3 regions of the Cytobacillus sp. FSL M8-0252 genome follow, and region 3 is predicted to be linked to each of the others. Evidence: riboswitches for the same ligand, from Rfam matches in the RefSeq annotation. Region 3 holds a riboswitch; each other region holds the start of a gene.

The links. Region 3 has a riboswitch for S-adenosylmethionine ahead of MKX83_RS08110 (PLP-dependent aspartate aminotransferase family protein). Riboswitches for the same ligand answer to the same signal wherever they lie in the genome.
Region 1: another riboswitch for S-adenosylmethionine. It lies ahead of MKX83_RS02215 (O-acetylhomoserine aminocarboxypropyltransferase/cysteine synthase family protein); the one in region 3 lies ahead of MKX83_RS08110 (PLP-dependent aspartate aminotransferase family protein).
Region 2: another riboswitch for S-adenosylmethionine. It lies ahead of MKX83_RS20260 (iron-containing alcohol dehydrogenase family protein); the one in region 3 lies ahead of MKX83_RS08110 (PLP-dependent aspartate aminotransferase family protein).

What each region holds. Positions count from the first base shown of each region.
Region 1 is NZ_JBBOWZ010000001.1:420,453-425,942, forward strand. It holds gene MKX83_RS02200 (IclR family transcriptional regulator) at 1-611, shown strand, start outside; gene MKX83_RS02205 (hypothetical protein) at 616-741, shown strand; gene MKX83_RS02210 (hypothetical protein) at 1,109-1,507, shown strand; SAM riboswitch class I at 1,595-1,686, shown strand; gene MKX83_RS02215 (O-acetylhomoserine aminocarboxypropyltransferase/cysteine synthase family protein) at 1,974-3,251, shown strand; gene MKX83_RS02220 (DUF1648 domain-containing protein) at 3,586-4,080, shown strand; gene MKX83_RS02225 (Parvovirus coat protein VP1-like protein) at 4,239-4,505, shown strand; gene MKX83_RS02230 (DUF3231 family protein) at 4,635-5,490, shown strand, end outside.
Region 2 is NZ_JBBOWZ010000001.1:3,992,077-3,997,566, reverse strand. It holds gene MKX83_RS20275 (methionine ABC transporter permease) at 1-227, opposite strand, end outside; gene MKX83_RS20270 (methionine ABC transporter ATP-binding protein) at 202-1,239, opposite strand; gene MKX83_RS20265 (MetQ/NlpA family ABC transporter substrate-binding protein) at 1,279-2,100, opposite strand; gene MKX83_RS20260 (iron-containing alcohol dehydrogenase family protein) at 2,097-3,212, opposite strand; SAM riboswitch class I at 3,305-3,420, opposite strand; gene MKX83_RS20255 (hypothetical protein) at 3,500-4,075, opposite strand; gene MKX83_RS20250 (hypothetical protein) at 4,285-4,596, shown strand; gene MKX83_RS24685 (GNAT family N-acetyltransferase) at 4,530-4,823, shown strand; gene MKX83_RS20245 (hypothetical protein) at 4,942-5,490, shown strand, end outside.
Region 3 is NZ_JBBOWZ010000001.1:1,560,349-1,565,838, reverse strand. It holds gene MKX83_RS08120 (ABC transporter permease) at 1-737, opposite strand, end outside; gene MKX83_RS08115 (aliphatic sulfonate ABC transporter substrate-binding protein) at 759-1,751, opposite strand; gene MKX83_RS08110 (PLP-dependent aspartate aminotransferase family protein) at 1,776-3,575, opposite strand; SAM riboswitch class I at 3,652-3,762, opposite strand; SAM riboswitch class I at 3,943-4,043, opposite strand; gene MKX83_RS08105 (NUDIX hydrolase) at 4,109-4,735, opposite strand; gene MKX83_RS08100 (MBL fold metallo-hydrolase) at 4,769-5,490, opposite strand, start outside.

The DNA of each region.
Region 1 (5,490 bases), 1.1 Mb from region 3:
ACTTGAACACTTTTACGGAATTAGACATTCTATACAAGGACAAACATAATGGACAATATCAACTTGGAAGTAAATTAATTGAATATGGGGTGGCAGCTATAGGGCAGGAAGATGTGATTTCACGTGTTCTACCCTATTTGAAGGATTTAAGTCATCAACTAGACAATACGTGCCTATTAACTACGTGGACATATAATGGTCCAATTATCTCGAAAATATGGAACCCGGGACATGCCTATAATATTGGTGCACAGCTCGGTTCACTTTTACCACCGCTTTCATCGACTGGGAAAATATTCGAGAGCTTCCTTGATTCAGCAACAACTAAAGATTGGATTAAGGTTATGGGGAAAGAAGGAAAAGGGAATGCGGTAGAAGAAATCAACCGCGTAAGGCAGGAACGGATTGCCTTTGCTAAGGAGCCTTTGATTCCTACTGTATCTTCTGTGTCTATACCAATCTTTAATTACAATCAAGAATTATTAAGTGCGATAACAGTAGTTGGTTTCTCAGAGTCGATTCCAAAAGACCCCTCTGCAGATAAAAGTCAATCTATTATAAAAGTAGGAAAAGAAATCTCTGCACAATTTGGCTATCGAGCGAGGGGCTGAATGATTGAATCCTACTCTATATGAGGCGGTTGCATCGAAGGGAAAGTTATTTGCCATAGCTAAAAGAGATTTAGTTATGGTCCATGTAAAAGAGCAAAACGAAGCTAAAAAGAAGCAAATCGAAGTATGAGCCATGTAAAAGAGAGAAACGAAGCTAACAAAGAATCAAATTGAAGTATGAGCCATGTAAAAGAGAGGAACAAGGCTAACAAAGAATCAAGTCGAATGATGAGCCGGGTAAAAAGGGCAAAACAAAGCTTACATAAATAGCTGGATATGCATCTAGTAGTGGAAGGGTGATTTCACCTTTCATTCAAATGCGTAAGAAAAATTAGAAATTATTGTATCCCCCTTATATCCTAGCTACTTGGTTTAATTTAGACTAAAACTACACACCACCCGACTCCTTAATTGAAAATAGTTTCATGTGATTTTATTGAATATTTAAAAGAGAAGGTCTATAATTTTATATAAATAGTAAAGGTGGTGCTCTAATAGTGAACAGCAAGGATATGTCCAATCATGTATTTTTTGATATATTAGCAGAGAAAATTAAAAGAGATAGTCATGAAGAGTACAATCAATTTGTTAATTATGTAAACGTATTAGCTGAGGATAAAGGGTGGAAGGAATTACAAGAAGAGGTTGTTCATTTACAAGCTTTTCTTTCATATTTAGATGATAAGTTAGCTATCATCGATGATTATGAAGATATTATGAATATGAAAGCAACTTTGCTTGATATGATTGTTAACGATTTAAATGATACGTCTGTTTATCTTTTAGTGGAGGCTCTTATGTATAATAAAGAGCTGAATTATTTGCAATCCTTTATATCTCCAGTTGAATATTGGGTGTCAGTAATAAAGGCAAAAGAAAGACTTTGTGCTGCATAAAAGATTTATTATAAAAAGCTGTTGACAGCGCCGGATGATAAGGTTATTCTGATTAATAATTAATGACTCTTAAAATTTAAAAAATTCAATTTATCAAGAGAGGTGGAGGGACTGGCCCTTTGAAGCCTCAGCAACCGACCAAAACTAGGTAACGGTGCTAATTCCAAGATAGATAAGTTGAGGATATGGCGATATATCGTGAGCCCCTCTTCTTTAGCAAGAGGGGCTTTATCTATGCCGATTAGACGACTAAAGGCGGCTTTCGATGGAAGAGTACAATCTCTTTTTATTGAAAGTGGTCTTTTTTCTGCTCTTGAAAAAAGGTGTTGGACATAAAAAATTGATGTTTCAAATTCAATTTATGAAAAAACAACCATTGTGCTGGCATACTCAAAAGCTCATCACTGATAGATGGTTCCGAGTCGAGTTTGTTTATTATAAGTGAAATGTGAGAGGAGAATGAAAAATGAATCATCACCAGTTTGATACAATAGCGCTTCATGGGGGGCAAGTGCCAGATCCTGTTACAAAGTCGAGAGCCGTACCAATATACATGACTTCATCCTATGTGTTTGAAGATACCGATCATGCAGCAAGCTTATTTCAGATGCAAGAGCCTGGCTTTATTTATTCAAGGAATGCAAATCCAACCAATGCAGTGTTTGAGGAGAGAATGGCACAGTTAGAAGGTGGCGTAGCCTCATTTGCTGTTTCATCTGGGCAAGCAGCGATTTCCATTGCCCTTTTAACACTTGCAAGAGCAGGCGATGAGATAGTTTCTACACAGGCTCTTTATGGTGGTACCTACCATTTATTTGCAGAAACGTTTAGTAAATTCGGTATCAATGTTCATTTTGTTGATGGGACGGACTTTACATCTTTAGAAGGAAAAATTAATAAAAGGACAAAGGCGATTTTCACAGAGACAATTGGCAACCCGAATATGGAGGTAGCACATTTAGAAAAGTTAAGTGAGATAGCGAAACGTCACGGCCTACCATTAGTAGTAGATAATACATTTACTACGCCATTTTTACTAAAACCACTTGCATTTGGCGCGGATATAGTCGTTCATTCAGCAACTAAATTTATTGGTGGACATGGTACGGCAATCGGTGGGGTAATTGTAGATGGAGGAAGATTCGAATGGAGTAACGAAAGATTTCCTTCCTTTAATGAGAAAAAGCCTGCTATTGGTAATCGCAGCTATGTTGAAATTTCTAGGGAAAAAGCTTTTATTCTTAAAGCAAGATTTGAACTTGGCCATGACTTAGGGGCAACGCTGTCTGCCTTCAATAGCTGGTTATTTATTCAAGGTCTGGAGTCATTAAGTGTCAGAGTAGAAAAGCAAGTCGCTAATGCACAAGTTTTGGCTAAACGGTTAGGAGAGTTACCTCATATTTCTTGGGTGAACTACCCTGGGTTAGAAAGCCATCCACAATATCATCTCGGGAAAAAGTATTTTCCGAGTGGGGCAGGTGCAACCTTTACATTTGGCATCAAAGGGGGAATCAGTACAGCTAAAAGGTTTATCAACTCACTAAAGCTGGTATCACATTTAGCAAATGTTGGTGACGCTAAAACGCTCATTATTCATCCAGCGAGTACAACACATGCTCGTCTTTCACCTGGACAACAAGCGGAGGCGGGTGTGAGTCCCGAAATGATCCGCCTTTCTGTTGGCTTAGAGGATCCTGTAGATGTGATGGCTGATATCACGCAAGCGTTAAAACAATGTACGTAGGTTTATTACGATTTGCATTATAAAGGGTGAAAAGTGTGAAGTTAAACTGCTTATCAAAGAACCATTCTTTATTCCTTTACCATATACTTTGTTGATCGCATGTCTCAGGCGATTCACCTCATACAGTATGAATGACAATATTTTTCTCAAACAGAGCCATCAACACTGATATCTTACCATTACGACGCGCCTGTTTCCTTTCATGAAAAGGGGGATAGAGCCATCGCGTAATTCCCTGTATGAACTAGTTGCCTTTGATTATCTAATGGATGAAACCTTTTTATCTTTCCTTCGTATGTATTAAAAAGACGAACGGAAAGAGGAGGAATGGGGTATGGATAGACCAGTACTTAAATTGCCTCGTACTAAATGGGAATGGGGATGCGACATACTTGGTCTTATTGTATTCATTGGGTCGATTGTATTCTTAGTTGTGTCTTGGTCAGCTATACCTGAACAAGTACCGGGTCATTACAATGCTTCAGGGGAAGTTGATCGGTGGGGTTCTAAATATGAATTATTTATCTTACCAATTATCGGCGTGTTTCTATGGTTTATGATGGGGATATTTGAACGGTTTCCTCATATTCATAATTACCCTGCACGCATCAATGAATCAAATGCAGCCGCATTTTACTTAACGAGTAGAAAAATGCTAAATGTCATAAAGAATATTTGCCTCGCATTATTCGGCTTTATACTTATACAATCCATTAGAGTAGCATTAGGATGGGCGGACTCTTTAGGCATTTGGTTTCTGCCAGTGTTTTTACTTGCCACGATAGTTCCAATTATATTTACTTTGATTAAGTTTAGTCGAATTCAATAGTTGCCAACTTATCCTTTTTGGATAGGTTGGCTTTTTTATGTTATTTGACCAATAAGCACTGAAATAAATTGATAAAAATATTCCCCTATTAGGTAAGGTCACAGGCGAAATGGACTTACTGTTTGTAATATATATAAAAGGATAAGAAGGTGAAAATAGTGAACAGGTTTAATAAAAAAGGTTTTTGTTTGCCTGGAGGTTATCGGTATTGTGGCCCGGGTTGTAGCGGTCCAGGCAAGCCCATCAATTATGTGGATTCTTGTTGTCAGAAACATGATGCCTGCATTGATCGATATGGCCATTGTTATCAATGTGATCAAATGTTAATTGATTGTGTCAATCGAAAGAAGTATGCATCCAGGCATGAAGGAGCGACAGCTAGAGTAATTGATGCAGCTATGCGTTTTCGTATGCTTTGGGGATAATTTAGAAAGCTGGAGGTAAGGGAACGACTATCCCTGTCCTCTAGCTTTTTTGATATAAAGGGAATATTTAGTAGGAGAATAGCAAAACTTAGTCACAAGAATGGTTATTTTATAAAAGTAGGTGACAGAATGGTCAATCGAAGTAAAATGACATCTACAGAAATTGGTGCACTGTGGATTACTTATCAGAAGAAAACAATGATATTAAGGGTTTTAGAACATTTTATAGAAGTGTCCGAGGATAAAAAAGCGAAAAAGCTTATGCAAGGTTTATGGTCTGAGTTAGAGCCAAATGTCCACCGTATTGAACAGATATTTAATGATGAGGGTGCTGTTATACCTCAAGGCTTCACTAATGCCGATGTGAACTTGAAAGCTCCTAAAATTTTTGGAGAGGGATTTGATATTCTTTTGTGTATGGTGTTAAAGGAAATTAGCATGGGACTATACACCCTTCATATAGCAACGTCCTACCGAAATGATATTATTGATTTATATCGTGAGATGACAAATGTAACGCAGAAATATTATCAAAAGTTCTTAAATTATGCGGTTGACGAGGGGTATTACCCATTACCTAATTTGATTAATGTCCCTACAACGGTCGACTTCGTCTCAGATATAAATTATACAAAAGGTTATCGCCTGTTTGGTGACAAAAGAGATATTAATACGATTGAGTTTAGTTATTTAAACCAGTCTATTCAAACGAATACAGTTGGCATGATGCTTATGACAGGATTTGCTCAAACGGCAGTTCATACAGAAGTGAAGGACTATTTTATTAAAGGGAAAGAGCTCAGCAAGGATATTTTGGAGGGAACATATGACATCCTAATTAAGGATGATATTAGGGTGCCGACAATTCATGGGTTATCGCTTACTAAGTCTAACATTCCACCATTTTCTGATAAATTAATGATGTATCTAACCTTTTTGTTAAGTAATTTCGGTCTCGGTAGTCAAGGATTTGGTGCAGGCTTTA
Region 2 (5,490 bases), 2.4 Mb from region 3:
ATAATAAAAGGTACGGAACGAATGACGTTAATCACTACGTTGAGCACATTATATACAAATTTATTATCTAGGGCTTTACCTGGTCTAGTCAAAACAAGGAGAATCCCTAATGGTAGCCCGATCAGAATGGAAATAGCGAGAGAGATACCAACCATTTGGAAGGTTTGTATCGTTGATTCCCATAAATCAGCACCCCATGCATCAAGAAATTCGTTGATGGCGTTCATTGAGTGTCACTCCTTCCACATGGACTTGTTTCTCTTGTAAAAATTGTATGGCTTTGTTAATTTCTGCTGTATCGCCTTTAAAATGGACAAGCAACTGTCCGAATGCTTCATCTTTTAATCTTGTAATATTACCAGATAAGATATTAGGGAAAATATCATATTTTTTCGTTACTAATGCAAGTGCAGGATCACCTGATGATTCACCAAAGAAAGATAATGTTGCCACTTGGCCACTTTCACTTAATTCCTCTAATAGATCATCGGGGATATCATGTGAAAATAAGCTATTAACGAATCTTTTTGTTGTACTGTGTTGAGGAGAGGTAAAGATATCCTTCGTTCGTCCCTCTTCAATAATTTCCCCATTTTCCATAACGGCCACACAATCGCAAATCCTTTGGATAACATTCATCTCATGTGTAATAAGGAGAATCGTAATCCCTAATTCTTTATTGATTTTTAATAGCAAATCAAGAATTGCCTCTGTTGTATCTGGATCTAAGGCGCTTGTTGCTTCATCGCTGAGTAATACTTCTGGTTCATGCGATAATGCACGTGCAATAGCAACCCTTTGCTTTTGGCCACCAGATAACTCAGCTGGATAAGCATTTTGTTTTTCACTTAAACCGACAATCTCTAAATATTTATTAACGCGGCTCTTTACTTCTTTCTTATCTAATCCTGTTAGTTTAAGAGGGATAGCAATATTATCATAAACTGTTGCTGTTTTTAATAAGTTAAACCCTTGAAAAATCATGCCGATATGACTTCTTGCTTCACGGAGTTTTCCTGGTGTCAGCGTGGTTAAATCCACCCCATTGACTTTTACAGAACCATTATCAGGTTTTTCAAGTAAGTTCACACAGCGAATTAATGTACTTTTACCAGCGCCGCTGTATCCGATAACCCCGTAGATTTCTCCTTGATTCACTGATAGTGAGACATCCTTTAATGCATGGATGCTTCCTTGTTTTCCTGTAAAGGTTTTGGTTATATTCTTAAGCTCTATCATGATTTGATGCTCCCTCCGTAACGCTCATTTTTAATCATTTTACCAAGAGACGATAACTGATCCGTCAAATTCCTCTTCAACAAACTTTTCAATTTCTTCACTGCGGTAGATATCAGCTAATTTTTCAAGAATTTCATCATCTTTATTCTCCGTACGGACAGCAGCGTGGTTTACGTAAGGTGAATCCTTAGGCTCGATAAAGATAGCGTCTTTAGAAGGGACAAAACCGGCTTCAATTGCAAAGTTCGTGTTAATAGCTGCAGCGTCAAGCTCTTCTAGCTGACGAGCGATTTGAGCAGAGTCAAGTTCAATAAATTCATAGTTACCATTGTTTTTTTCAATATCACGAACTGTTGAATTAATACCTGTTTCAGGATCTAATTCGATTAATCCCGCTTTTTCAAATAGTAATAGAGCTCGGCCACTATTTGTTGGGTCACTCGGAAGACCGATTTTTGCGCCATCTTTTAATTCAGCTACATCTTTTACATTGAGTGCATAGATGCCCATCGGGAATGAAACGGTATCAAAAGATTTAACTAAATCTAAATTTCTATCTTCTTTAAATGCATTAAAATAAGGCTCTGTTTGAAAAATGTTTAAGTCAATCTCTTTTTCAGCTAATGCGACATTTGGCATCACATAATCAGTAAATACTTGTGATTTAATGTTGATATTTTCTTCTTTAGCTAATTCAATTACTTTTTCTAAGATTTGCTCATGTGGACCTGCAGTGACACCAATGACTAATTCTTCATCGTCATATAATCCTTCTGTAGAGTTGTTGGCTTCATCACTACCACATGCAGCTAAGCCTGTTAAAGATAATAAGACTGTTCCAGTTAGTAACCATTTTTTCATGATGTTTGAACTCCTTTTTGTTCATTTTGTTTTTCTAATAATCGAAGTGCTTGTAAAACAGAATGTTCACTTATCTCGTTTTTCATAAAGTGAATAGATTCAGTTGGGCGTATCGCCTTTTTTACAATTGTCTTCATTAATTGCTCATCATTCACATCAATAGTTAGACTAGAGAGACTACTTGGCAATTGCCAGCTCTCATAAAACGGGAGAAGGTAATCAACTTCCGTCCATTTTTCTTCAATGGCCAATTGACCAAGAATCCCGTAAGCGACTAATTCCCCATGAAGAAAATCTTGGGCTGCATCCGCTACGGTTAGTCCATTATGAAACGAATGGGCACCAGCGATTCGTCCTGCTTTTTCGCCGAATCCACCGACCATACCCCCAGTCATGATAATCGTTTCAATCACACGGATAAGTGCTTTTGAGGTTTCGTTTTTGGCTACTGATTGTAGTGCGGCTTCACCATCATTAAGCAATGTATCTCGGCAAATTTTAGCTGAAAATTGCGAAATTTGTTTAGGTACAGGAAGTGTTTCTTCAGGGTAAAAACTTTCAATTAGAGCTTCAGCTTCATAAAACTTGGCTAATGTATCCCCAATTCCTGCTTTTAAATAAGTAATAGGCGCTTTAGCAATAATTTCAGGTTCAACCAATACGAGGGTTGTCGCAATAGGGAACTCTGTATAATGAGTAAAGCTGCCTTCTTCATTATAAAAAACACTTAATGGTGTCCATGCGGCACAGGTAGCTGCGATTGTTGGTATAAGAATGGATTGAACAGATGCTTCAATCGCAACTGCTTTTGTTATATCTAATGCTGTCCCACCACCAATACCTATTACGCCATTAGCACCATCATTTGTTATTATTTCTTGGATGTCATGGACCTTTTTTAAGGTAGTGTGACCATCTATATAATGAAGGTGAACGTTGTTATCTATTACTTCCTTGGGCAAGTAGGGTTGCACGGCTTGCCAAGCTTTTTTACCGGTTATTATATGGTATTTGGAAACAGAAATATCTTTAAGTAGGTCGGGGAGTTCTGTTAGAATGCCTGAACCTAATAAATAATGTCCTGGAGCCCCTTTTACGATTGTTACAGTCATTTCCTCTCCTCGTTTCTCTTTTGATGTGATGATAAAAACAAAAATGCCTCTCATCATGAGAGGCATAAATATACTAGAATAGTAGTAAACCTCTCTCATATATCAAAATACCAAAAAGTATTTTGCAGGATTTAGCACCTGTTCATATGGGTATATGAATGGTTGCCGGGCGTCGCAGGGCCAGTCCCTCAGCCGCTCTTTATAAGAGAAAATGCTTTATTAAATTATATTCATAATATTATCTATTACATGAAAAGTCAATAACATAATTGAAATTAATCATTAAACTAGTGATGGTGTTCTACTTGTGGGGTGTTTTCTTCAATCGGATGAATTGAGTTCTTCGCTTCTTGATGAATTCCCGATGCACAGATAATGGCGATGCTTAATAAGAATGTTAGATAGAAGGGCACAGGTCGATTTTTCAATGCTTCCTTTAATGAATGTTTTTTGTGCATGAGAAGCATCATGGCAAAAATACTAATTAAATAAATCAGATCCATGCTAATGATCATAAATGTAACTTCACTGGGTACCAACATAATGCCTAGCATTGCCCCCATCATACTTCCCATGAGACTTGACGCTTGAGCTTCAACGAGTCCGTTTGTTTTAAACGGTAGTCCTATAAAAATGGCAATGACAGCGCTAATGAGAATTGATAATACAGTTGCTTTAGCCATTTCTGGTAACCACACAGATATAATCAAACCGATTGTTAAGCTACTCGTCATACCAACCACCATGGGAATACATTTAGAATATTTTGTAGCTATTTCTTTCTTTTTTCTAACGGCACTAATAAAGAAAAAGAAACTGTAGCCGACAACTAGAAAAAGACTGAACAAAGCAAGCATATTCAAATTACCCTCCTTTGGATGCTCATAAAATATCTCGATGCCTCCTTTCATATATATTTTGTATCGTAGTGATTATGTCAGTGCAATGATAAGAAACTTTTTATACTGTTCATTCGTAAATGAATAAAGCAATATTTTCAAACTAAGAAAAGTGGTAGTCTTGGTTTATAAGTTTTCATTCAGAACAGTTTTATAAAAAAAGGAGTTTTTATATGGGGGAAGAAATAAAGATTAGACCGATACATATAAATGATGCAAGAGATATTCATGATATGCATAGGCAAGATTCTATTATTCAACAAACAATGGCCTTATCATCGGGGAGATTAAAAGATATTGAAGATTATATTGAAGGACTTACAAAAGAAGACGATGTATTTGTTGCAGAATGTAACGGTCATGTTCGAGGGATAGCTTCCTTAGAAGAGAGAAGTGGAAAGTTAAGATATAGCGGAATGTGTCCATCTCTATTAATGAAGAAGTACAAGGAAGAGGGATTGGCAAGACGCTTCTTGAGCGAATAGTAAAGCTTGCCGATGAAGAGTTAGGACTCATCAGATTAGAGTTAGATGTATGTGCAGATAATATAAGGGCGATTGCATTATATGAAATGTTTAACGAGGCTTTGTCTAGCTCCGGACGCCATCGGCTCGAGGTCATAAGCCAATCCGTCAAAAAGGTTAAAAAACAACCTTTCTGCCGGCTCGTCTTATGCTTGTCACCGATAAGCGGGCGCCCTGCGCTTTTCTAATTTATAGATGTCATTATTATGGGAAGAATTAAAGAGAACCTTTAAATAGAAACGATTTAATGTTAAAATTTCACTTCCTGCACGTTAATTAAATCATAACTAAAGGAGAACAGCTGCTTTGAATCACTTAATAATGGAACAACTAAAAACCTATTTTAAAGGAATCAACCCAGATGATTTAGTTATGGAGCAGATGGAATTTGAAGAAAATGTGTATGATATCCTGTTGGAAGATTGGGGAGAGTCAATTGGCTCGGTTCGTATGGATGAATTAGGTGTGGCAGAGTTTTTCATTTATACGGATGAACTAGATGAAATTCCAGGGGAAATGAGTAAGTTTGATATGATCATGCAAGCAGAGCAGTTTATAGAAAGGTTCTATGATTCGACTTTCAGGCATGGGTTATATTTGTCAGCATACATTGACTTAGGTGAATATCATATGATTTTATATAATCGCAAAGATGAGCGGTTGAATAAGGAACTCCCTCATTCTGGAATTAGTTTTACAATGCTTAGTAATGGGGTATTAAGTGCAGTCGAAAGAGAAAGCATGGATTTTGAACTTGTCTATCCCAAAACACTGATTACGAATGAAGAAGCGAAGCGGATTTATTTAAATCATTTAAGGATTCTACCTGTTATTGCAAAGTATGATAATGACATA
Region 3 (5,490 bases):
AAGACGATACTAGAAATAATTAATTCCGGTGCATAAGTGTTTTGGCCATAAACAAGCAAGTAGCCAATACCTGTAGAAGCTCCCATTAATTCAGCTGCAACAACAAACATCCAACCAAGTCCCAATCCGCTTCTCAGCCCTACTAAAAAAGATGGCAAAGCTGCTGGTAAGATAATCTTACAAATTAATTGCCATGAGCTAAAATGATAGATTTTCCCCACTTCAATTAGTTTACGGTCAATTCCTTGAATGCCTGAAACAATATTTAGATAAACTGGGAAGAAAACACCGACAGCGATTAAAACCACCTTGGAAGGTTCCCCAATTCCCATCCAAAGAATAAATAATGGCACCCATGCCAATGAAGGTATGGAACGAAAAGCTTGGATCAGCGGATCTAATAAACTTTCAACTGTTGAAAAGTAGCCAACAGCGGCGCCGATAATTAAAGCTGCAGCAGTGCCAAATAAGAAACCAAGCACAAGGCGATATAATGTAATGCTCGTATGTGTCCATAAACTTCCATCTGTCGTCATTGTCATAAGTGATTGCAAAATGATTGATGGAGCCGGGAGTAAATGAGGAGGGAACACACCGATCCGACTCAAGTACTCCCATGCAAGAATAAGTAAGATTGGCACGATACTTCCAAGTAATACCCTTTGAATACTAGGGTTAATTTTTCTATGCTTCTCCTTACCCTCATTTACTTTGGGGATCGCTATGACTTCCTTCATATTCATTCTCCTTTACCAACCCTATTGAATGACCTCTGTTGAGAAATCTGGGTTTATTAATTCATCAACCACTTTACCTACGTCATCACTCTTAATAATGCCTTCTTCTTTTAAAACCTCACCAGCAGCATTTAATGCTTCTATTTGCACTTCACCAGGTATTGGTTCATTAAAGTCATTTCTCTCTAATTCTTTTTTCGCTACCTCTAGGGTGATTTGTGCTTCTTCTGCCAGTATCTCTGCCGCTTCTTCAGGATTTTCTAATACCCATGTACGAGCTTTTTCATAAAGCTCAATTACTTTTTTCACTTGTTCAGGATACTTCTCAGCAAATTCGCTTCTCACATTTAATGTGCCATAAGTGTTAAAATCGATATTTCGATAAATAAATTCTGTGTCTGCTTCAAGTTCTAATTTAGCCATATGTGGATCTAAACCAGCCCAAGCGTCTACTTGCCCTGTTGTTAATGCCGTTCCACCGTCAGCATGTTGCAAGTTAACGATTTCAACATCCGCTGATGTTAATCCGGCTTCATTTAATGAGCGCAGTAAAAAGATATATGGATCTGTTCCAATCGTTGCTGCTACTTTCTTTCCCTTCAAGTCTTCAACTGATTTGATAGCTGATTCTTTCGGTGCAACTAATGCCGTCCATTCTGGTTTTGAGTATATATAGACTGATTCAATTGGAGCACCATTTGCTTTTGCAATTAATGCCGCTGCACCTGCAGTTGAGCCAAAATCAACACTGCTACTATTAAGAAACTCAAGTGCCTTATTACTCCCTTGACTGAGGACAAACTCAACATCAATATCATCTTCGGCAAACGCTTCTTCTGCCCAGCCGAATTTCTTTAAAACTACACTTGTTGGAGAATAATAGGCATAGTCTAAAACAATTTTTTCTGGTTTTCCTTCGCCATTACTATCATCGGTGTTTGCCTCACTATCCCCGCAAGCACTAATGAATCCAATTGATAAAACGACAATTAAAAATACGAACCATTTTTTCATCGATGACTCTCCTCAATCTCGGTTTTAAATTTCACAAGCAAAGGTTACAATAGAACCTCTTAATCTCTGTGCCTCTTTATATGTGCAGCGATTTTGTACCACTTCAAGTCCGGCTTCTTTTGCTATTTCAACTGCTTTTGGTGAAATGACACCTTCTTGTAGCCAGAAAACTTTCGGTTGGATTTCTACTGCCTCTTTCGCCACTTCTATCGCAGCTTCAGGGCTTCTAAATACTTGCACAATATCAATGGTAAAAGGAATGGATTTTAAATTTGGATATGCCTGTTCACCTAATACTTCTGTTTCTCTTGGATTAACTGGCACGATTTGATAACCTAATCTTTGCATTTTTCTTGCTAAACGGTAACTTGGTCTAGCAGGATTTCCACTTAATCCAACAACAGCTATCCTTTTTGCTCTTTGCAGTTCTTTGCCATCCACATCTTCTTTTAATGAGGATGATTGTAATGCCCATCGAATAACACCTTCATCATTTACTGCTGTTTCTCCTTTTTGTTCTCCCTTCGAAGAAATACCAGTCGCTTCATAGAAGGCTTGATCTAAGTCATTGGTTAAATCTCTAACCGATTCAATCCCAACTGATAAACGTATGAGTTCCTCACTTACACCGCTTTTAATTAAATCTTCTGCACTTAACTGTTGATGTGTGGTTGAAGCCGGATGAATAATGAGTGACTTCGCATCACCTACATTGGCTACATGAGACCACAATGCAATGGTATCTATCACTTTTTTACCCGCATCTCGGCCACCTTTAATACCGAAGTTCACAATGGAACCGAAGCCAGTGTTTAAATATTTCTTCGCGAGTTCATGCCCTGGATGCTCTGCTAAACCTGGATATGCGACCCAATCGACAGCTGGATGAGCGTTTAAGAAATGGGCTATCTTCGCTGCATTTTCCGTATGTTTCTCTATACGTAAATGGAGTGTTTCCAATCCTTGGAGTAAAAGAAATGCACTATGTGGGCTTAATGATGACCCAAAATCGCGCAGCAACTGAACACGAAGCTTTGTACTGAAAGCGAGAGTACCAAACTCATTCGCATAAACAATACCGTTATAACTTGGGTCTGGCTGAGTAAAACCAGGAAACTTATCATGATTCCAATTAAATCGTCCGCCATCAACTACAAGTCCACCAATTGTTGTTCCATGACCTCCAATCCATTTTGTTGCCGAGTGAATGACAATATCTGCACCCCATTGGATTGGTTTGCAAAGATAAGGTGAAGCGAAAGTATTATCAATAATAAGAGGAATATCATTTTCATGAGCAATATTTGCAACTGCCTCTACATCTAGGACATGAAGACTTGGGTTCCCAATAATCTCTCCATATAAAGCCTTAGTTTTTGGCGTAATCGCTTTACGGTAATTCTCAGGGTCAGAACCATCAACAAAATGAACTTTAATCCCATATTTCGGAAGTGTTATAGCAAAAAGATTATATGTTCCACCATAAAGGTTCGAAGCTGCAACAATCTCATCACCCGCTTGGGCAATATTCATAATCGAAAGAGCTATAGCTGCCATTCCAGATGAAGTCGCTACTGCCGCTACCCCATCTTCTAATAAAGCAATACGTTTTTCTAATACATCTACCGTTGGATTACCGATTCGTGAATAGATATTTCCCGTCTCATCCAATGAAAATAGGCTTTGCGCATGATCTGTATTATGAAAAACATATGAACTCGTTTGATAAATAGGAACTGCACGAGATCCCGTTGTCGGGTCTGGTGATTGACCTCCATGTAATAAAATCGTCTCATCATCATAAGTGTTAAATTGATTCGTCATTATATACTCTCCTCTACTTTTTAGTCGGATAATTAAAATAAATAACCCCCTCTTCATAAGAAGAGGGGGTTGCCTCATCTTATCTTCCAGACATTCACTGCCTGCAGGATTTAGCACCTTTTCAAGCATTTGCTTGAAGGTTGCCGGACTTCATAGGGCCTGATCCCTCCGTCACTCTCGATAAGAAATATTTTATTTTTTAAAGCGTTAATACTTTAATTACAAATAGAATTATATCCAAAAAACAAATTGTCGTCAATATAAAATCTGAATATATTTTATATTCCAATAAAATATTGGCTCTATCACATAAAAAACCCTTCCACCAAGAAGGGCAGAAGGGCTTTGAATTCACACGCTCACCTTCTCCTTATCTTTGGATAATATCCTCTGAAATTGGCACCATACAAAAGATTGCTGGTTGCCGAGGCTTCACTGGGTCAGTCCCTCCGCCTCTCTGGATAAGAAGTTCTATTTATTTGTTTAACATCATATACCCTTTTATAGGGAATCGTCAATAACATTTTGAAAATTTATTTATTTTCATCCTGGATAAGTGTCAAAAAATGATACAGTATCTTAGCTGTTAACCCCCATATCACATGACCTTTATAAGTATAAAAAATTTCTTGCATCCTTCGCGTTTGCCATTTATATTTTTCCCCATTAGGAATGAGATGATAAGGGAAGCTACTATTAGGCTCTGGCTTCATCTCAATATAATGAATTGATGGTCCCTCTTTCAAAAAATAAGTAAGTGGTACTGTGAAAATTTGATCCACTTCCTCTGGATTTAGCTTAAGATCACTGATGCTCTCTATTGTGCCTACAAACGGATAAATCACTGTATCATAAGGTGTCACTACATAATCAAGTTCTGAAAAAACAGAGACTTCTCCAATTGGGATACCTAACTCTTCACTGGTCTCCCTTTTTGCCGTCTCAATCAAATCCACATCGTCTTGATCCATTTTCCCCCCAGGAAAGCAAATTTCCCCTGGCTGTCTTCTCATAGATAAAGACCGTACTTCAAACAAAATATGTATTTCTCCATCTTTTTCTATTAGGGGAAGAAGAACAGCGAATTTATCCAATCTAGAGCTACCCAATATATCTGATTGACGATGCTGTATCTCTGATCTTATTTCTTCCAAATCCATGTTAATTACCTCCAAACCACACGACTTAAATCTTTATTTCTCTTTCTGCAATCTATCAATCATCCCCATTGTGCAGACATTTAAATCTAAGCCTATTAGCTTCTTATCCTCTGCACTAAGTTCAACATCGTGCGCTGTTAATAAATAATGTTTTACTTGTTCCAACAATTCCGATTGTATGGCTTCCTGCATTTTTATTATGTCATTTCCTTGGAGAAAAACGTCATCTGCAACTGAAGTAAATATAGGTAACCAATAACGAATTTGTGTAAAAACATCCTTTGGTTCAGGGCCCTCACCATAATGCCCAAAAAAGATATGTTGTGGTTGAAGTGATTCGATTTTTTCAACAGAAGATAACATCGCCTCTGGATCAAACTGATTAGGAGAAGTCGATGGCAGGACTAATGGATATCCTTTTCTTGCTATGCCAGGATAAAATACGCCAATTGTATCGCCAGTAAAGAAGCCATTACTTTTCGAATCATGGATTGAAAAGTGGTGCTTTGCATGGCCAGGGGTATCATAGAAAGTTAACAAACGTCCACCGATATCCAATGATTGTCCCTCTTCCATCGCGACTAACCTCTTCTCATCAATTGGCACAATCGGATTAAATAGTTGATCAAACTCATCGCCATATACCATTCTAGCACCAGCAATTAATTTACTAGGGTCAGCTAAATGCCGTTTACCTCTTGGATGAACATATACTTTTGCTTCTGGACATTGTTCTAAGAACAAACCAGTTCCAC